Regions from separate parts of the Mesorhizobium sp. P160187 genome, predicted to be linked through region 3. Evidence: predicted binding sites of a transcription regulator. Region 3 holds the regulator's gene; each other region holds the start of a gene.

The links. Region 3 encodes LexA, which represses DNA repair genes until DNA is damaged. Its sites were predicted from a motif close to TGTTCNNNNTGTGTTCNG; they were not measured.
Region 1: the regulator LexA is predicted to act here: its motif matches at 753-770, upstream of AC3CCE_RS12895 (DNA recombination protein RmuC).
Region 2: the regulator LexA is predicted to act here: its motif matches at 2,287-2,304, upstream of AC3CCE_RS09690 (helicase-related protein).

Annotation. Positions count from the first base shown of each region.
Region 1 covers NZ_JBYMDX010000003.1:1,940,435-1,947,344, reverse strand. The annotation lists gene AC3CCE_RS12905 (hypothetical protein) at 1-63, opposite strand, end outside; gene def (peptide deformylase) at 169-699, opposite strand; gene AC3CCE_RS12895 (DNA recombination protein RmuC) at 803-2,056, shown strand; gene AC3CCE_RS12890 (class I SAM-dependent methyltransferase) at 2,157-2,963, opposite strand; gene AC3CCE_RS12885 (GFA family protein) at 3,045-3,449, opposite strand; gene AC3CCE_RS12880 (cation diffusion facilitator family transporter) at 3,528-4,481, opposite strand; gene AC3CCE_RS12875 (transglutaminase-like domain-containing protein) at 4,592-5,401, opposite strand; gene AC3CCE_RS12870 (hypothetical protein) at 5,615-5,740, shown strand; gene sugE (quaternary ammonium compound efflux SMR transporter SugE) at 5,954-6,268, shown strand; gene AC3CCE_RS12860 (DUF6481 family protein) at 6,356-6,784, opposite strand.
Region 2 covers NZ_JBYMDX010000003.1:1,295,404-1,302,313, reverse strand. The annotation lists gene AC3CCE_RS09690 (helicase-related protein) at 1-2,120, opposite strand, end outside; gene phbB (acetoacetyl-CoA reductase) at 2,825-3,550, opposite strand; gene AC3CCE_RS09680 (acetyl-CoA C-acetyltransferase) at 3,680-4,864, opposite strand; gene phaR (polyhydroxyalkanoate synthesis repressor PhaR) at 5,165-5,779, shown strand; gene AC3CCE_RS09670 (GNAT family N-acetyltransferase) at 5,824-6,291, opposite strand; gene AC3CCE_RS09665 (rhodanese-like domain-containing protein) at 6,349-6,768, opposite strand; gene ftrA (transcriptional regulator FtrA) at 6,858-6,910, shown strand, end outside.
Region 3 covers NZ_JBYMDX010000004.1:284,982-291,891, reverse strand. The annotation lists gene AC3CCE_RS18415 (AMP-binding protein) at 1-1,552, shown strand, start outside; gene kynA (tryptophan 2,3-dioxygenase) at 1,549-2,385, shown strand; gene kynU (kynureninase) at 2,491-3,738, opposite strand; gene AC3CCE_RS18400 (GntR family transcriptional regulator) at 3,906-4,670, shown strand; gene lexA (transcriptional repressor LexA) at 4,876-5,658, shown strand; gene AC3CCE_RS18390 (ComEC/Rec2 family competence protein) at 5,652-6,910, opposite strand, start outside.

The sequences.
Region 1 (6,910 bases), on a different contig from region 3:
TGCCGCATGCTCGATTTCACGCTTCAACGGCTCGGGAATATCTCTGATCAACATATCGCCCATCGGAGTCTCCAGTCTGATATCAATGATATCACGCAAGGAAGCGTCTCTCAATAGGGGCGGGTCGAGACGGGATTTTGTGCGAGTCGCCGAAAGCAGGGCCTATCCCTATCCCACCAGCTTGCCCGGCGCCTTGTCCTTGGCGAGCTTCTTGAACTTCTTGACCACCATGTCGCGCTTCAGCTTCGAGATGTGGTCGATGAACAGCACACCGTTGAGATGGTCGATCTCGTGCTGGAGGCAAGTCGCCATCAGGCCTTCGGCCTCGATCTCCTGCAGCTTGCCGTCGCGGTCGAGATATTTCACGCGCACCGAGGCGGGACGCTCGACCTCGGCGTAATAGTCCGGGATCGACAGGCAGCCTTCCTCGTAGACCGAGCGGGCGTCGGCGCTTTCGAGGATTTCGGGATTGATGAAGACATGCGGCGCCGGCGGCTCGTCTTCCTTGGCGAGGTCGATGACCAGCATGCGCAGCGGCTCGCCGATCTGGATTGCGGCCAAGCCGATGCCCGGCGCATCATACATCGTCGCCAGCATGTCGTCGGCCAGTTTGCGCAAAGGCGCGTCGACGCGTTCGACCGGTTTGGAAACCTGGCGCAGGATAGGATCGGGAAGGATGATGAGCGGCTTGATCGACATGGCGCCTCACCTAAAACGTCGCAGGAGAAGCGTCAACCGGTGCGAATCGGTCTCGTTCATGTTTTGATCTGTGCCAGGTCTGCGAATCGGCTATGCTGGCGGGATGAACGACCTGAGCACCATCCTTTCCGAACCCGTTGCCCGGCTTGGCGCCACGACGATCACGCTCGGCCATGCACTGGCCCTCGGCGCGCTGGTGTTTCTCGGCCTGTTCCTGGCGCTTGTCGTGGCGCTGTGGCGATCGGCCAAGGCGCGCACCATCGCCGCGGCGGAAGCCGCCGACCACGCCCGCGACGCCGAGGCGCGGATGGCCGGCATTTTGCAAAGCCAGGCCGAGATGCAGGGCCGCATGGGCGCCATCGCCGACGTGTTCGGCGCAAGGCAGGCCGAACTCAACCAGTCGATCGGCCAGCGCCTCGACGCCATGACCGGCAGGCTCGGTCAAACCATGACCGAACAGACCAAATCGACGCATGAGAGCCTCGCCAAACTGCAGGAACGGCTGGCGGTCATCGACACCGCGCAAGGCAACATCCAGTCGCTGGCCGGCCAGGTCGTGCAATTGCAGGCGATCCTGTCCAACAAGCAGACGCGCGGCGCCTTCGGCCAGTCGCGCATGGAGGCGATCGTCGCCGACGGCCTTCCGATGGGCGCCTACGAGTTCCAGGCAACGCTGTCAAACGGCAGCCGTCCCGACTGCCTGGTCAGGATGCCGAACGGTGCGCCGCAGCTTGCCATCGACGCCAAGTTTCCGCTGGAAGCCTGGAACGCCATCCGCGCCGCCGATGGCGCCGAACAACAGAAGATCGCGGCCCAGGCTTTCCGCCGCGACATCGAAATTCACGTCCGCGATATCTCGGAAAAATACCTGATCCAGGGCGAGACGCAGGACACCGCCTTCATGTTCGTGCCGTCGGAATCGGTGTTCGCCGAAATCCACGAGAATTTCGACGCCGTGGTCCAGAAGGCGCACCGGGCGCGTGTCATCATCGTCTCACCGTCGCTTTTGATGCTGTCGATCCAGGTCATCCAGGCCATCCTCAAGGACGCCCGCATGCGCGAACAGGCGCATCTGATCCAGGGCGAGGTGATCCGGCTGATGGAAGACGTCGCGCGCGTCGACGAACGCGTGCGCCGGTTGCAGACGCATTTTGGCCAGTCGGCCAAGGATATCGACGAGATACTGGTGTCGACGTCGAAGGTGACCAAGCGCGGCCAAAAGATCGAAGCGCTGGAGTTTGGCGAAAGCGAAGCCGAAGTGCGCGGTGGCGGACCCGCCAAGGCCGAAGCCGGGGTGCGGGTGGCGGATTCCAAGACGGGGCAGCTCAGGCTACGTGTCGTCGAAGGCGACGATTAAAGAGCGTCGCGCTGAAACGGATTCATACGACGCGGTTTAAGTCTTTGTTTTGATGCATGTCGTTGTCCCAGAACCGCGGCACACTTCTGGGCGCCATGCATTAGACCATAGCCACGATCACGTGCGCCTGGATCTTGGCCGCAACCTCGCGGCTGCCGTGTCTGGCTGCAATCACGGACGCGGCGTGATCGGTTGCGGCTTCCAGTTTTCCTCTAGCCTCGATTTCGTTGCGAAGCGGAGTTCCCTGGCAATAGGCAACCGCCGGAAGGCGCGGCGAGGAGGCACGGCTTTGTTCGGCCCTCGTGTCGATCACCACACGGGAGAAACCTGCGGCTTCCAACTCGCCGCGGATCAATGCAGTGTCATTGTAGCCGTGCGGCGTGCGGGCGAGAAAGCGGGGCGGATCGTTCGGAAAAATCTCCGCAAGAGCATTCGTCACATCATTGGCGAATACATTCTCTTCGATGCGATCCCACACGTTGAACAGGAAATGGCCGCCGGTCTTCAGGACCCGCTTTGCTTCGCGATAGCCGGCGGCTCGGTCGGGAAAGAACATCGCGCCGAACTGACAGCAAACGAGATCGAAAGCCGCATCTTCGAACGGCAGCGCCAGAGCATCCGCCTGACGCCATTGTATACGACTGTCGGGAGCTTGTCGCGAGGCCGCGTAGTCGAGCATAGGCTGGTTGAGGTCGGTCACGACATAGCTTGCGCCGGGAGACAGTTTTGGAGCCAATGCGCGGGTGACAACGCCGGTGCCGGCGGCGACTTCCAGGACGGCGCCGGGCGACAAGGACGCTGCCCGTCGTGCCAAATCCGCGGCGAACGGCTCGAAGATCAGCGGCACCATGTAGCGGTCGTAGTTTTCCGGAATCGAGCCGGCAAACACTTTGTCCGTTTCCGACATTGCTATCCCCCGCCATCCGTTTGATGGCTAGCCTAGCACATTATTGGCTGGTTTGGGCCGCGTTTAACCGGGAGGCAGGTGCTACTGCGCCTCTACGATGCTTACGCCCTCGAATTCCGGAAGCCAGTGCAGGGCCGATCGGTGCCATTTCTGTTGAGTCGGAACGAGATCCTCGCGTTGCCGCGCGGTCCCCGCCCTGATCCCATAGACCTTCGGCCCGTCGCCAACCGACGTTGCGTAAAGATGCGAACCGCAGTCGCCGCAGAACGCCTGGGCACGCTTGGCGCCGCTCGATCCCGTCTTGATATAAACCTTCGGTGTGCCCTTTGTGATCCTATAATGATCCTCAGGCGCGGGAACAGTGACACGAAAGGCGGTACCGGTCAGTTGCTGGCAGTCGGTGCAATGACAGATAGAGGTCTTTTCCGGGTCGACCTCTGCTTCATAAGTTATGGCGCCGCAATGGCACCCACCATCGATTTTCATGGTTGATTCTCCGAAATCCGTCGAGCGATCTTAGCGGGACCAGGCGATGGGGCCAACGGTGGACTGCTGGTCCAAGAACTAGTCCGACGCCGCCTCGACCTGCTTGCGCCGGTGCTCCCAGGTTCCGGTCGTCTGCGGCTTGACGAACAGCCTGGTGATCTCCGGCATTTCTTTTTTCAAGAGCGCCTCGATGCGCTCGACACAGGCTTCAATCTCAGGCGCCGTCAGATGGTCCTCGAATTCGATGCTCAGCCCAGCGACGATCTGTTGCGGGCCGAGATGGACGGTGAGAACGCCGTTGGCCCGCTGCACCGCCGGATCCTGCTGGGCGATGGCCAGCACCTTGGCCTGCACTTCCGCCGAGGCCGGCTCACCGATGAGCAATCCCTTGCTTTCGCGCGCCAGAAAGATGGCGGTGGCGCCGAGGATCATCGCGATGCCGATCGAGGCGACGCCGTCGAGTTCGGGCATGTCGAGGAGTTCGGCCGCCAATATGCCAGCGAAGGCGACGAAGAGACCGAGCAGGGCGGCGCTGTCCTCGAACAGGATCGTGTAGACGCTCGGATCCTTGCTCGATTGCACGGCCTGCAGCCAGCCTTGCTTGCCCTTCTGCTGGCGGAACTCCTTCAGCGCCACGTACCAGGAGCTGCCCTCGAACAGCATTGAGAGGCCCAGCACGATGTAGTTGATTTTGGGATTGGCGACCGGCTCAGGCGCCATGATGTGGACGACGCCTTCATAGAAGGACACGCCGGCGCCGAGCGCGAATACGAGCAGGGCGACAATGAAGCTCCAGAAATACAGCTCGCGGCCATGGCCGAGCGGATGCGTGCGGTCCGGCGGGCGGGCGGCGCGGTGCATGCCGTAGAGCAGCAGCCCGCCATTGCCGGTATCCACCAGCGAGTGCACGCCTTCCGACAGCATCGCCGAGCTGCCGGTGAAGAAGGCGGCGACGAATTTGGTCACAGCAATAGCGAGATTACCGGCGAGCGCCGCGTAGATGACTGTCTTCGACCCGCCATGTGCTGCCATGCTGTCCCTCCAAGGAACCTGATGTAACGCCCCTGAGCTCCACAGGCATCACAACGCACGAATCGCCCGGTCGTTCAGGGTCTTGTAGGCCAGCTTGCGGAAAGACGCCCCTATTCGATGATCTCGTCCGTCCACACCTTGAAACCAGCCAGCGTGCCCGGTCCGAAGATGTGGGTCAGCGGCACGTCGGCGGCGTCGCGACCCGACGCGATCAGGATGCGGCCGATGCGTGGCGAATTGTTGCGCGGGTCAAAGACATGCCAGCGGCCACCGAGATAGACCTCCATCCAGGCTGCGAAATCCATGCTCGCCCAAGGTTTGGGCAGGCCGACGTCGCTGATGTAGCCGGTGCAGTAGCGGGTCGGGATGTTGAGCGCACGGCAGAAGGTGACCGCGAGGTGGGCAAAGTCACGGCAGACGCCGCTTTGCTCGCGATAGGCTTCCGCCGCGGTGCGGGTCGGCCGCGCATTGCCGTAGCTGAAGACGATGTGGTTGTGGACGAAGTCGCAGACCGCCTGGACGCGCGCAATGCCAAGCGGCGTATGCCCGAACAGCCGCCAGGCTTCGCTGGCCAGCAGATCGCTCTCGCAAAAGCGGCTCGGCAACAGGAAGAGCAATGTGTCCGACGGCAGATCGCGCACCTCGTGCTGCCAGGCCATCAGGTCGCCCATCTCGAACGTGCCGGGGTCGCGGATTACCGAATCGGTGCCGAAGGTGAAGCGCCCGGGCGGGGCGACGAAACGGTTGCACCAATTGCCGAAACTGTCGCGGTAGCTCTGGATCGGCACCGGCGGGTTGGAGGTCAGGAAATCCGGGCGCTCGAGATCGGAGGCCCTGGAGTAGTGGACATTGAGCATCGCGATCAGCGGCGTTTCCTGCGGAAAATCGAAACTCATCTCGCTGCCGATGCGGATTCGCATTGTCGTCCTGACCGCACTGCCTGATCATCGCCGGGCGAAGGCATGGCCGATGCTGCAGTGCGAAGACAACCATGGCACGGACCGCAATGGTTTACGAGCAAATTAGAAACCGGTTGAAAGCGGCCCGCCGGCGCCGGCGACAGACGCCAGCCCTCTTGCAGTCCGGCGTTTCTCTTGTTTCACTTGGCCTCCCAGCAACTGGAGGAACGAATTATGGCTAAAGGTGCGATGAAGGCGGGCAAGGAAGCTCGGAAGCCGAAAAAAGACGCCAAGAAGCCTGCCGCGGCTCCGGCGCTGAAGGCGCCGCCCGTGAAGGCGATGAGGCTCAAGGAAAAGTAAGCCCGCCTTAGGTCGTCAATATCTAGGGACGGTTGAGATCCGGGCAAACCGTTTCGGCGCAGATTTTGACACCGGCGGCATGAACGATGCTGCCGGTGTTTTGTTGATCGGACCGGCGCAGCCGCTTATACCCAAGCGGCGAGGACGACCTCGCGCCTTTCTCAAAAGTCCGGCCGGGACGCCCCGCCATCCTCATGGAAGGAGTGCATCCCGATGTCGTGGATTTTTCTGTTCTTCGCTGGTCTGTTCGAAATTGGCTGGGCGATCGGCCTCAAATACACCGACGGCTTCTCGAAGCCGCTGCCGACGGTGCTCACCGTCGCCTCGATGATCATCAGCCTGGGGTTGCTCGGCCTGGCGCTCAAGACGCTGCCTGTCGGGACGGCCTATGCGGTGTGGACCGGCATCGGCACGGTCGGCACGGCGCTGCTTGGCATCTGGCTGCTGGGCGAGCCGGCGACGGCCATCCGGCTCGCCTGCATCGCGCTCATCGTCTGCGGCATTATGGGGCTGAAGCTCGCCGCCTGAGCTCCGAGGCATCAAATCCTTAAATTAGGCAAACGCCTTCAGGGCCGCTGCAAGGCGACCCTGATGTCGATCGTTTCGATCGAAGCGTTAGCGGGCGGAGAAGCCCGGAGGCGTCCTGCCGGTACGCTGCTTGCGGGCCGCATAGCGTGCGTCGCGCTTGGCCTTGCGTTCGGCTTCGTCGGCCAGCAAACGGGCAATGCGCTCGTTTTCTTCGGCTTCCTTGATCTTCGCTTCAGCCTGCGCTGCCTCTTCGGCCGCAATACGCGCCGCTTCGGCTGCTGCCTCGCGCTCGGCCTTCTCGACCGCCTCGCGTGCCAGCTTTTCCTGCTTCAGCCTGGCCTTTTCGGCCTCGCGTATTTCGCGAGCCTCAAGAATCGCCTTGCGTTCGGCCTGTTTGGCCAGAACCGCAGGATCATCAGCCGCCGGCTTTGACTTGAAGCGCTCCAGAAGCGCCTTCTTTGCCTCGTTCGCGGCATTGCGCCGCTCGAAAATGTCTTTTTCCCTGTAGATAGCCAAGTCCACTTCCCTGAAGTCAATTCGCGACGCTTACATACGCGCGAAAACCGAGAGTTCAAGCGCCAAAACGGTATGCCAGCCATGAAAGTTTATGCTGTTGCAGCCGGGAGACGCGTTTCCCTGAAA
Region 2 (6,910 bases), on a different contig from region 3:
TCGTTCTTCAGCGCCCACAACAGCGTGATCAGTCCGGCGGGCGCCGGCTTGATCAGCGCCGGCACGAAGACGTGGTAGGCGCCGAAGCGCACACCGAGCCGGCGCAAGGCGGCGCGACCCTCCTGGTCGAGCGACTTCATTTCCTCGGCGATGTCGCGGCGGTTGATGAGGCCGAAATGCTCGACGAGCTGGAAGGCGATGCCACGGCCGATGCCGGCGATCTGCTCGGCATTCTTCAAGTCGACCAGCGGCTTCAGCAAGGATTCGATCTGGAAATTGACGAAGCGCTCGGCGCGCGCGGCGACCTTGTCGCGGGCGGGACCGGTCAACTGCTCGTCGGCCAAAAGCACCAGGCGCGGCTTCAGCGCGTCCTCGCCGGCAACCAGCGTGCCGATCGGCGCGCCGATCCAGCGCAGCGTGCCGTCGGAGCCGAGCGCAAGGTCGCCATTGGCGCAGGCGCCGAAGCGTTCGGCACGTGCCTCGAACTCGGCGGCCAGCGCTTTTTGCGCTGCCGTGCGCACGGCCTTGGCGTCTTCGCCGCCGGCGCTCTGGTCGGCGGTGAAGCGGAACCCTTGCAACTCGCCGACATGATGGCCTTCGACAAGGACGGTTCCGGTAGGACTGATTTCGGCTTCAGGCATTGTATTTTCTCTAAGGCGCCGCATGAGGACGGAAGTCCTGCGGTCTACAAACCGTTTCGTCAACCGCTCATGCAGCGCATCCGACAATCTGTCTTCGATTTCGCGCGTCTTTTCCCGCCAGTGTGCCTGATCGGCCAGCCAGCCCGGCCGGTTGGACACGAATGTCCAGGTGCGGATCTGCGCAATGCGGTGCGACAGCGTGTCGATGTCCCCCTCGGTCGTGTCGGCGCGGCGCACCTGCTCGGCCATGTAGTTCTCGTCGACATGGCCGTGTTTGGCGAGGTCGGTGTAGATAGAAGCGATCAGGTCGGAGTGCTGGGCCGGCGCGATCTTGCGGTAGTCCGGCAACGCGCAGGCTTCCCACAGCAGCGCGACGCGCTTGGCATTGGTAGCCAGCGCGCGGATGTCCTCGTCGCGGGAGAGATGTTCGAGCGCCTGCGCATCGACCGCCGGCAGCGCGCGCGTCAGGCCTTCGACCGGCGCGTTGGCCTCGATCGAGCGCTTCAGCGCGTCGAGGCTGGCGAAGTCGAAATGCGCGGTGCGCCATTGCAGCACCTTCACCGGATCGAACTCGTGCCCCTCGATGCGCTTGACCAGTTCCTCGTCCAGCGGATCGACCTGGCCGGTGACGCCGAAGGTGCCGTCGCGCAGATGCCGGCCGGCGCGGCCGGCGATCTGGCCGAGCTCGGCCGCCGTCAGGTTGCGGTACTGGTAGCCGTCGAATTTGCGGTTCTGGGCGAAGGCGACATGATCGAGATCAAGGTTGAGGCCCATGCCGATGGCGTCGGTGGCGACGAGATAGTCGACGTCGCCTGCCTGGAACATTGCCACCTGGGCGTTGCGGGTGCGGGGCGACAGCGCGCCGAGCACGACCGCCGCTCCTCCTTGCTGGCGGCGGATCAGCTCAGCGATGGCATAGACCTCGTCGGCGGAGAAAGCGACGATCGCCGTACGCCGCGGCAGGCGGGTCAATTTCTTCGAACCGGCATAGGCCAGGTGCGACAGGCGAGGGCGCGTCACCACCGAGACGCCTCTTAGCAGCTTTTGCAGGATGCCATGCATGGTGGCCGCGCCGAGCAGCAGCGTTTCCTGGCGCCCGCGCAGGTGCAGGATTCGGTCGGTGAAGATATGGCCGCGCTCGAGGTCGCCGGCGAGCTGCACCTCGTCGATGGCGACGAAGGCAACGTCGGTCTCGCGCGGCATGGCTTCGACGGTGCAGACCGAATATTTCGCGCCGGGCGGCTGGATTTTTTCCTCGCCGGTGATGAGCGCCACCTTGTGGGCGCCGACCTTTTCGCAGACGCGGGCATACACCTCGCGCGCCAGAAGGCGGAGCGGCAGGCCGATAATGCCGCTCTCATGCGCCACCATGCGCTCGATGGCGAGATGGGTCTTGCCGGTGTTGGTCGGACCCAGCACGGCAGTCACGTCGCGGCCCGACAGGATCAGCGGCTCGGTGTGTTTCGGCTGGATGTTCATCGGCCTGGAGATGAGGCTTTCTGCATCGTGTTGTCGGGAGCGCGCCTCGCGTGGCGCGTATGACAGGCGACACATAGGGATTTCAGGCGCGAAGCGAAAGCGGAATGTTCCGGCCGGCAGTCCCACGGTTCGTCTTTGAGGTCAGGATTCGCTCCCGATTAACAGTTGGAACGAGTCTGGAACGAATCGGCGACGAATCAGTGACTCCTGCAGATTCAGCTTTTGTTCACGGCTACATGTGGATTTTGCGAGCCTGAGTCTCACCATATGCTGAATCGCGGAAACTGGCCCGATTCCTGCAAGGCGACCATTGGCGTTAACCTTTGCCGGCGGGGCATCGTCGTGATCCGATACGCCTCGGCAACATCATGAAATTGTTAAATTTTTTTAATCGGCCTTAACCAGTTTCCGATGGTTTTCGGCTGGGGTCGTTAACGTTGCGCTCAAAGCCGGGACGAATGGGTGACGAATCGGCGATGGCGGGATTTTCCTGGTTTGTTCACCCCAACATGTTGTGTTGTCCACAGCTTGTCCACCGAGAATTCACAGCTTGCGAACCGGGTTTTGCACAGGGCGCCTGGAAATCGTTAATCTTTGCGTGCCGGAACGGGTCAATGTCTAGCGCGCAGCCCGGGAACATCGCCGGCCGGCGATGAAAAAACGGGCCATAAGCCGGCCCGTTCTACCGGGCGAAATGCTGTCGTTCAGACGAAGTACTGGCCGCCATTGGCTGTGATGGTCGAACCGGTGATGAAGCCGGCGTCTTCGGAAGCGAGGAAGATGACGCAACGCGCGATCTCTTCCGGTTCGCCGAGGCGGCCGACCGGAATCTGCGGGATGATGCGTTCATTCAGCACCTTCTCGTCGATCGCCTTGACCATCTCGGTGGCGATGTAGCCGGGGCAGATGACATTGACTGTGATGCCCGCGCGCGCGCCCTCCTGCGCCAGCGCCTTCGAGAAGCCGATGTCGCCGGCCTTTGCGGCGGAATAGTTGACCTGGCCGGCCTGGCCTTTCTGGCCGTTGATGGAAGAGATGGTGATGACGCGGCCGAATTTGCGGTCGCGCATGCCGCCCCACAGCGGATGCGTCATGTTGAAGACCCCAGACAGATTGGTGTCGATGACTTCCTTCCACTGCTCGCGCGTCAGCTTGTGGAACATGGCGTCGCGGGTAATGCCGGCATTGTTGACCAGCACCGAGACCGGGCCGAGATCGGCCTCGACCTGTTTGATTCCGGCGGCACAGGCGTCGTAGTCGGCGACCGACCATTTGTAGGCCTTGATGCCGGTTTGTGCGCTGAACTTCCCCGCTGCCTCGTCATTGCCGGCATAGTTGGCTGCAACGGTGTAACCGGCATTCTTCAGGCCGATCGATATGGCGGCGCCGATGCCGCGCGATCCACCGGTGACGAGCGCTACTTTGGTCATTGAAAGTTCTTCCTCCCTTTGGTCGGAAGAAGGGAATAGGGAGTAGGGAATAGCGAGTAGGGATGGATATCCCGCCGCGCTGTTCCTTCTTCCCTATTCACTACTCCCTATTCACTACTCACTTCTTGTTCACAGCGCTTCCACGCACAGAGCGACGCCCATGCCGCCGCCGATGCACAGCGTGGCAAGGCCCTTCTTGGCGCCGCGGCGGCGCATCTCGAAAACCAGCGTGTTGAAGACGCGGGCGCCCGACGCGCCGATCGGATGGCCGATGGCGATGGCGCCGCCATTGACGTTGACGATCGACGTATCCCAGCCCATGCCCTTGTTGACGGCGCAGGCCTGCGCGGCGAAGGCTTCATTGGCCTCGACAAGGTCGAGGTCCTTGACCGACCAGCCGGCTTTCTCGAGCGCCCGCTTCGAGGCGGGAATAGGTCCGGTGCCCATGATCGCCGGATCGACGCCAGCCGTCGCCCAGGATGCGATGCGCACCAACGGGGTGATGCCGCGCCTTGTGGCTTCGGCCTCGCTCATCAGCAGCGCGCCGGCGGCGCCGTCATTGATGCCCGACGCGTTGGCGGCGGTCACCGTGCCGTCCTTGTCGAAAGCCGGCTTCAGCTTGGACATGGCGTCGATGGTGGCGCCGTGGCGGATGTACTCGTCCTGGTCGACGACAGTGTCGCCTTTCCTGCCCTTGATCGTGAAGGCCACGATCTCGTCCTTGAACTTGCCGGCCTTCTGCGCGGCCTCGGCCTTGTTTTGCGAGGCGAGCGCAAACTGGTCCTGGTCGTCGCGGGTGATCTGGAACTGGCGGGCGACGTTCTCGGCGGTGTTGCCCATGTGGTAGCCGTTGAAGGCGTCCCACAACCCGTCCTTGATCATGGTGTCGATCATCTTGTAGTCGCCCATCTTGACGCCGGCGCGCAGGTGCTCGGCGTGCGGCGACAGCGACATCGATTCCTGGCCGCCGGCGATGATCACAGTGGCGTCGCCGGCGGCGATCTGCTGCATGCCGAGCGCGATGGCGCGCAGGCCAGAGCCGCAAACCTGGTTGAGCCCCCAGGCGGTGGTCTCCTTGGGCAGGCCGGCATTGATCGACGCCTGGCGGGCGGGGTTCTGGCCCTGCGCGGCGGTCAGCACCTGGCCGAGAATGACCTCGTCGACTTCGCCCGGCTCGACGCCGGCGCGCGCCAAAAGCTCCCTGATCACGACGGCGCCAAGTTCATGCGCCGGGGTGGCGGCGAAGGCGCCGTTGAAGGAGCCGACAGCCGTGCGTGCGGCGCTGGCAACGACGATTGAATTGGAAGCGGACATTTTTCTCTCCAGACTTCGAGGTGTCGTGTTCTTGGGGCTTGTTGGGACTTTTCTTGCCCGTTCCGCACCCCAAGTCAAACCGGAAATGGCATGCCGGCCAGGCGCCGCAAGCAGGGCGTGAGCGGCCGGCGGGATCGCCCAACCTTTGCTGCGCAGCATAATTAGCCCGCCATGCAGCAATAAATGATGCCGCACTGCACAAAGCGCTTGGAATTATAGAGCTTTTGCGCATATCCTTAAAAATGGCGCAATCGTTACCGGCGGCTTACTCAGGCGCGCCGGTGTCCCGGGAGGATGCTGATGGCCGCGAAAGACGACCCTATCATTATCAAGAAATATGCCAATCGCCGGCTCTACAATACCGGCACCAGCACCTATGTGACGCTCGAGGATCTGGCCGAGATGGTCAAGAAGGGCGAGGAGTTCACCGTCCAGGACGCCAAGACCGGTGACGACATTACCCATCCGGTGCTGACGCAGATCATCTTCGAACTGGAGAACAAGGATGGGCAGAACATGCTGCCGATCCCGTTCCTGCGCCAGTTGATCGCTTTCTATGGCGACCAGATGCAGCAGATCGTGCCGAGCTTCCTCGAACAGTCGATGATGGCCTTCTCCAAGGAACAGGAGCGGTTCCGCGAGCAGATGAAGGGCGCGATCGGCAAGTCGCCGCTGGATGTGATGAAGATCGCCACGCCGATCAAGGCGCTGGAAGAGCAGACACGCCGCAACATGGAAATGTTCCAGAACGCGATGCGCCTGTTCACGCCGTTCCCGACCGCCGCCACAAATGCTGCGGCCGCGGCTGCACCCGAGCCGGCCCGCAAGGACGTCCCGGAAAAGAGCGGCGACGACCTTCAGGAACTGAAGCAACAGATCGCCGCCATGCAGCGCAAGCTCGACACCATGTCGTAAGCGACCGCCGCGTGGTCGACGCCCTCAGTTGGTTGAGGCGGCCGTCACGGGTCGATTTTCAGCTGCCACGGTTCCCAGATCTCGTCGGGCTGGCCGTCGAGCGAGCGGTAGAAGGCTTTGGCCGGCGAGTTGGATTTCAGCACCGTCCATTTGATGGCGGAGGCGCCAATGCTCAAAGCGTGTTGGCGAAGCTGTTCAACAAGCGCATGGCCGACCCCCATGCCGCGCGTCGCTTCAGTGACGTAGAGTTCCTTCAGCCAGACAACCGGCTTCAGGTCGTAGGTCCAGGAGATGAGGTAGTGGACGGCGATGCCGACAATCGCGCCCTCTCGCTCCGCCACCAACACGCCGAACCGGGGCGATGGCCCCAGCCCGTGCTCGATGAGGTTCGCTTCGGTGACGCGAAGCTTGTCGTCATAACCCTCGAAGACGGCTAGCGCCCGCATGAGGGCGAGCACCGCACCGACATCCTGGCGCACGAATGGACGAATTCTAACCATCGCCTTCTGCATGCTTGCTCCAGCCGGACCATATCGCGTGGACGCTGCCGCGGCAGCCTGGCCTTGGCCTCACGCGTGCAAGACACCGGGCTCCTTGCCTGAAGCGAAAGGAAGGTCCTCGTCCTGCCAACCGGTTATGCCGCCGATCATGATCTTCACGGGACGACCGAGGCTGGCCAGCTTGAAGGCCGCCTGATCCGCGCCATTGCAATGCGGTCCCGCGCAATAGACGACGAACAGCGTCTTTTCGGGCCATTGCACCATCCGCTCGGCCGATATTTCGCGGTGGGGCAGATGCAGCGCGCCCGGCACATGGCGGCGTCCATAGGCTTCCGGCGAACCGACCACATGCAGGAGAATAAAGTCCGGCTCTCCGGCACGCACTGCGGCGGCGACGTCGGAACAGTCGGTCTCGACGGAAAGCCGGCGCAGAAAATGGTCGCGGGCGATATCCGGCGATGCCGCCGCAATGTCTGTCACGTAGCTCATCCTCGTATCTCCATTGCTGATGCGACGGAGAGATAAGACAGGAAGCAGAGCGATTGCAGCTGGCAGCTTTGCCATATATCGTCAAGATCATGCCATCCTCTGCCAATCCGCGCCCTGCCAACCCTCTTGTCGTTGCCGTTGC
Region 3 (6,910 bases):
TTTGCTCGACGGCTTCGACTATCCCGACCACATAAATGCCGGCGTCGAATTGACCGACAGGCTGGTCGAAAGAGGCCTCGGCGACCACACCGCGCTGATCGGCAATGGCCGCCGCCGCACCTACAAGGAACTGTCCGACTGGACCAACAGGCTCGCCCATGCGTTGGTCGAGAATTACGGTGTCAAGCCGGGCAACCGGGTGCTGATCCGCTCGGCCAACAATCCGGCCATGGTCGCCTGCTGGCTGGCCGCCACCAAGGTGGGCGCGGTGGTCGTCAACACCATGCCGATGTTGCGTGCCGGCGAACTCGCCAAGATCGTCGACAAGGCGGAAATCACGGTCGCACTTTGCGATACGAGGCTGATGGACGAGATGACCGCCTGCGCCAAGGGCAATGCGTATCTCAAGCAGGTCATTGGCTTCGACGGCACGGCCAACCATGACGCGGAACTCGACCGAGCCGCCCTCGACAAGCCGGTCACCTTCACTGCCGTCAACACCGGCCGCGACGATGTCGCGCTGCTCGGCTTCACCTCCGGCACCACCGGCGTGCCGAAGGCGACGATGCATTTCCACCGCGACCTGCTGATCGTCGCCGACGCCTATGCCCGCGAAATCCTGGAGGTGACGCCCGACGACATCTTCGTCGGCTCCCCGCCCCTTGCCTTTACCTTCGGTCTTGGCGGGCTCGCCATCTTCCCCCTGCGTTTCGGCGCCGCGGCGACGCTGCTGGAACAGGCGACGCCACCCAACATGATCCACATCATCGAGACCTACAAAGCGACCATTTCCTTCACCGCTCCAACCGCCTATCGGGCCATGCTCAAGGCCATGGATCAAGGCGCTGACCTGTCCTCGCTGCGCGTCGCGGTTTCGGCGGGCGAGACGCTGCCGGCGCCTGTCTTCGAGGAATGGACTGAGAAGACCGGCAAGCCGATCCTCGATGGGATCGGCGCCACCGAGATGCTGCATATCTTCATCTCCAACCGCTTCGACGACATGAAGCCGGCCTCCACCGGCAAACCCGTCGGCGGCTATCAGGCACGCATCGTCGATGACGAGATGCGGGAGTTGCCGCGCGGCTCTACTGGCCGGCTGGCGGTGCGCGGCCCGACCGGCTGCCGCTACATGGCCGATGCCAGGCAAAAGGACTATGTCCGCGACGGCTGGAATCTCACCGGCGATACGTTCACGCAGGACGAGGATGGCTTCTTCCACTTCGCCGCGCGTTCCGACGACATGATCGTCAGCGCCGGCTACAACATCGCCGGCCCCGAGGTCGAAGCGGCGCTGCTCTCGCATCCCGACGTCGCCGAATGCGCGGTGACCGGCGCCGACGACGGTGAACGCGGCCAGATCGTCGAGGCGCATATCGTGCTTGTGCAAGGTGTTTCGCCGGACGCATTGACCGTCAAACGCCTGCAGGACCACGTCAAGGCAACGATCGCGCCCTACAAATATCCGCGTTCGGTGAAGTTCATCGACGCCTTGCCCAAAACCCAGACCGGCAAGATCCAGCGATTCCGGTTGCGCGCGGAGAAGAGCAATTGATTAAGCCGCACGATCCGGCGTCCGATGGCGCGCAGATGTCGTTCAAGGAGCGGATGTCCTACAGCGACTATCTGCAGCTGGACAAGGTGCTCGATGCGCAGGCGCCGCTGTCTTCGGCCCATGACGAGATGCTGTTCATCATCCAGCATCAGACATCGGAATTGTGGATGAAGCTCGCTTTGCACGAGATCGGCGCCGCGATCCGCTCTATCCGCGCCGACCGCCTCGAACCGAGCTTCAAGATGCTGTCTCGCGTCGCGCGCATCTTCGAGCAGCTCAACAATGCCTGGGACGTGCTGCGCACGATGACGCCAAGCGAATACACCGAGTTTCGCGACGCGCTCGGCCAATCCTCGGGCTTCCAGTCGTGGCAGTACCGCGCTATCGAGTTCATGGCCGGCAACCGCAACCTTGCCATGCTCGGGCCGCACAAGCACCGGCCCGACCTTACGGACAGGCTGGAAGCCATCCTGGCCACGCCGTCGCTCTATGACGAGGCGCTTCTGCTTTTGGCGCGCAATGGCTTCGACATCGGCGCCGACGCCAGTCGCACGGACTGGCGCGAGACGCGCGTCGAGAACGAAGAAGTGCTGGCTGCCTGGCAAACCGTCTACCGCGACCCGCAGCGCTACTGGATGCTCTACGAACTGGCCGAGAAGCTGGTCGACTTCGAGGATTATTTCCGCCGCTGGCGCTTCAACCACGTCACCACGGTCGAGCGCATCATCGGCTTGAAGCGCGGCACGGGCGGCACCTCAGGCGCCTCCTATCTGAAGAAGATGCTGGAGGTCGTGCTGTTTCCGGAGCTCTGGACGGTCCGCACCCGGCTCTAGAGCATTTCACCGTTTAACGGAAACGGCGAAATGCTCTAGCTCTTTGATTGACGCAATTTCGGACGGAAAACCGCTTCACACTTTTCCTGAAATTGCTCTAGTTTCTCAGGTAACCGCGGTCTTCACCGCGAAGCGGGCGTCCTGCCAGGCGCCGGTGCGCAAAATATCCTCCAGCGCTTCGACCGCCTGCCAGACATCGCCATAACCGACATAGAGCGGCGTGAAGCCGAAACGGATGGTCGACGGCGCCCGAAAATCGCCGATCACGCCGCGCTCGATCAGCGCCCGCATCACCTGGTAGCCATGCGGGTGGAGGAACGACACCTGGCTGCCGCGCTGGCTGCCGTCGCGAGGACTTTCCAGTTCAAGCCCGTAGGCGCCGCATCTGGCTTCGACGAGCTGGATAAACAGGTCGGTCAGCGCGATGCTTTTTCTGCGCACCGCCGCCATGTCGACGTCGTTCCAGATATCGAGCGCGCCTTTGAGCGCCCGCATCGACAGCACCGGCTGCGTTCCGCACAGGAAGCGGCGGATCCCGCTCCCAACGGCAAAGCCCTGCTCGAAGGCAAACGGCCGCGCATGGCCCCACCAGCCGCTGAGCGGCTGCCTGATGTCACCATGGTGGCGCTCGGCCGCGTAGATGAAGGCCGGCGAGCCCGGGCCGCCATTGAGGTATTTGTAGGTGCAGCCGACAGCGAAATCGGCATTGGCACGGTCGAGTTCGACCGGCAAGGCACCGGCGGTGTGGCAGAGATCCCAGATGATCAGCGCGCCGGCGTCATGTGCCTTGCGCGTCAGCGCCGCCATGTCGCGCAACTGGCCGGATTTGTAGTTGACGTGGTTGACCAGGATGACGGCAACGCTGTCGTCGATCAGATCCTCGATTGCGGCCGCGTCGACGCCCTCCAGCCGCAGCCGCGTTCCCGGCCGGGTCGAGGCGACGCCTTCGGCCATGTAGAGGTCGGTCGGGAAACTGTCGCCCTCGGCAACGATGACCGACCGATTCGGCCGCATGCCGAGCGCGGCGTGCAGCAGCTTGTAGATGTTGATCGAGGTTGTGTCGCAGACCACCGTCTGCCCGTCAGCCGCGCCGATCAGTCGTCCGAGCTGATCTCCCAGTTCCACCGGCATGTTGAACCAGCCAGCCGTGTTCCAGGCGCGAATGAGGTCGTGCGCCCATTCCTGCGTGGCGGCCTGTTGCAATTCGCTGAAGACGGCTGGTGACGCGGCACCCAGCGAATTGCCGTCGAGATAAATCACGCCTTGCGGCAAGACAAAGCGTTCACGCATGGAGCGCAGCGGATCGGCGGCATCCATTGCTTCGATTGTAGCGAGATCGGGTGTCGTGCTCATGATCCGGCGCCCCTCCATGGACAAACGCGCGCGGCGGAGCCTGCCGCCCAAACATGCCGGCGATCTTGAGTGGTCGCCCTTGAGCTGTCAAACATTATATATAATTCACCCATTGAAAGGCTTTGATATATAATGATCCGCCGAGCGTTTATGTCTGATGGATCACGATGCTGGATGACGAGCAGACCTCGAAGACGGAAGTGGCCTATCGCCTGCTCAGGCGCGATATTCTTGCGACCCGGCTGGCGCCTGCCGCGCCGTTGAAGCTGAGCACGCTGCGCAACACCTACGGCATCGGCTGGACGCCGTTGCGCGAGGCGCTGTCGCGGCTGGAGGCGGAACGGCTTGTGACCGCCATCAGCAACCGCGGGTTTGCGGTCGCTCCCGTCTCTCGGGCGGAGCTCGAGGATTTGGCGCGTGCGCGGCTGGTGGTCGAACTGCCCCTGCTGGTGGAATCGATCGAGAAGGGCGACCGTGAGTGGGAAGACGCGGTCGTTGCCGCCCACTATCGTCTCTCACGGTGCGGGTCTGTTCTCGACGATCCATCGGATGATGCGGTCGACGGGTGGTACGAAAAACACGATGCCTTCCATGCGGCGCTGCTCAGTGCCGCGACATCCAGCTGGCTGCTGCGCTTCAATGCAACGATTTCCGACCAATTGCATCGCCATCACCGCTTTCTGGGTCTGGCCCCGACGCTGCGCGCCGCCGCCGGCCGCACGGATGGACACCGGAAGGCCGTGGCGGCCCTGCGCGACGCCGTGGCGATCGAACACCATACCGCCCTGATGGAAGCGGCCCTCGATCGCGACGTCGAACGTGCGAAAACTCTGATGACCGCTCACATCGGCTACACGCTGCAGGTCTATGCCCAGAGCGAACCCGGCGCGGATGCTGCGCAGCCCCGTCCGAAAGGGAAGCGGCGATCATAGCCGACGACGCAGGGCACTTTGTCTTCGTTTCACCGCGTTGCCGGCCAACGACTACGAGCGCCGCTCGCGGTGCCGAACGTTACGCTGAACAAAACGTCAACACATTCATTAAACTTTAAAAGGTTGCGGAACACAACTGGAACAGATAGTGTTTGTTCTGGGTTTGTTTTTTCTGATTCTGGTTTCAGAACCCTTGGGGGCCGCGATGCTGACGCGCAAACAACATGAGCTTCTGATGTTCATCCATGAACGCCTGAAGGAGAGCGGAATCCCGCCGTCCTTCGACGAGATGAAGGAAGCGCTCGACCTCGCCTCCAAGTCCGGCATCCACCGACTGATCACAGCGCTTGAGGAGCGCGGTTTCATTCGCCGGCTGCCGAACCGGGCGCGCGCGCTGGAAGTGCTGCGGCTACCCGACTCGATCGCGCCAGGCCTCAACGCGGCGAGGAAGTTTTCACCGAGCGTCATTCAGGGCAGTCTTGGTCAAGCCGGCCAAGGGCAAGGCGGCCAGGGACAAGGCGGGATGGGCCAAGGCGGTCTCGGCCGCCAGATCAAGCCGGGCTCGCCGTCGCGTTCGATGTCTGCCGGCAATGACGATGCCGTTTCCTCGATTTCAATCCCGGTGATGGGACGCATCGCCGCCGGCGTGCCGATCGACGCCATCCAGCATCAGACCCATTCGATCTCGGTGCCGCCCGACATGATCATGGGCGGCGAACACTACGCGCTCGAGGTCAAGGGCGATTCGATGATCGAAGCCGGCATTTTCGACGGCGATACGGTCATCATCCGCAATGCCGACACTGCCAGCCCCGGCGAGATCGTGGTGGCGTTGGTCGACGACGAGGAAGCGACCCTGAAACGCTTCCGCCGCAAGGGCGCCTCGATCGCGCTGGAAGCCGCAAACCCGGCCTACGAAACCCGCATCTTCGGCCCCGACAGGGTCAAGGTGCAAGGCAAGCTGGTGGGGCTGATCAGGCGTTACTGAGCCGGCTTAGGTTTGTACTTTTCACGCTGCTTGTAGGGCGGCAGGCCTCGGGCTTCGCGTGAGAAGCGGCGCTGCTCGTGCCAGGGGCGATAAGGCTTGTCGACGGCGAAGTGGATCGTTGGCGCTATCGCTGCCGATTGTGGATCGAAGAAGACGGCGGCGCTGCCGTCGCGGGCGAGTTGTTTCTTCGTCACGACCAAGACCAGCGGGTCGCGGCACGGATTGTAGGCGGTGGCGTCATCGATGACGATCAGGCTCGCGAAGGCACAGGCCGGCCGCGCCGTCTTGCGGTCTTTCGCAAGCGCTACAATGGCTCCGGAAGGGTGCCGGGCGATACAGAGATCGCCGGTGCAATAGAAGGGCGAGCCGGGCGGCAGATCGAGCGGATCGAGATCGAACCGCGTATCTGTTGCCTCGAAAATCTCAGGTGGGATAATGGTTTCGGCCCGCAGCGCCCGTTTCCAATTGTCCGTGGTGAATTCGTTGGAGCGTTCGCGGTTGAGGGCGAGTTCGCCGCCACCGATCGGCATGGCCACCAGATGCGCATCCTCGGATATGAGCACGTCGGGCGTAAGCACCTGCGGCACCGTCAACAGGCCGGCCAGCGCGAAAGGCACGGCCGCCAGCCTGAGCCAGGTGGTGGCCATGGTGGCGATGACGAGGGCGACCGTCACCAGCAGCACCGAGCGGATGGAAATCAACCCGACGGCATCGACCGGCGAGCGCTCGGAAATCCAGGCCGATATGGCGATCATCGCCGTCAGGCCTTTGCCCATCACATAGAGGAACGGTCCGTCGGCGCCGAACGGCATCGCCAGCGCGCTGAGCACGGCAAACGGCATGACGATCAACGATACAATCGGCATCACGGCCAGATTGGCGATCAGGCTGAGCGGCGACACACGCTGAAAATGCCAGATGGCGAACAGCAAGGTTGCACTGCCGGCGATGATCGAGGTCATGGCGAGGCCGCCCATGGCCAGCGCGAATTTTCGCGACAGGAAGCCGACGAAGGAGCGCTTTGCCGGTGGCGTTCTCACCTTGTCGGCGCGGTAATCGGCCCAGCCGGCATAGGCGCCGACAAGGGCGGCAGTGGCGGCAAACGACATCTGGAAGCTGGGACCGACCACCTCGTGCGGCGACACCAGGATGACGGCCATGGCGGAGATCGCCAGATTGCGCATGGTGAGTGCGGCGCGATCAAACAGCACGGCGACAAGCATGACCGCCAGCATGATGAAACTGCGCTCGG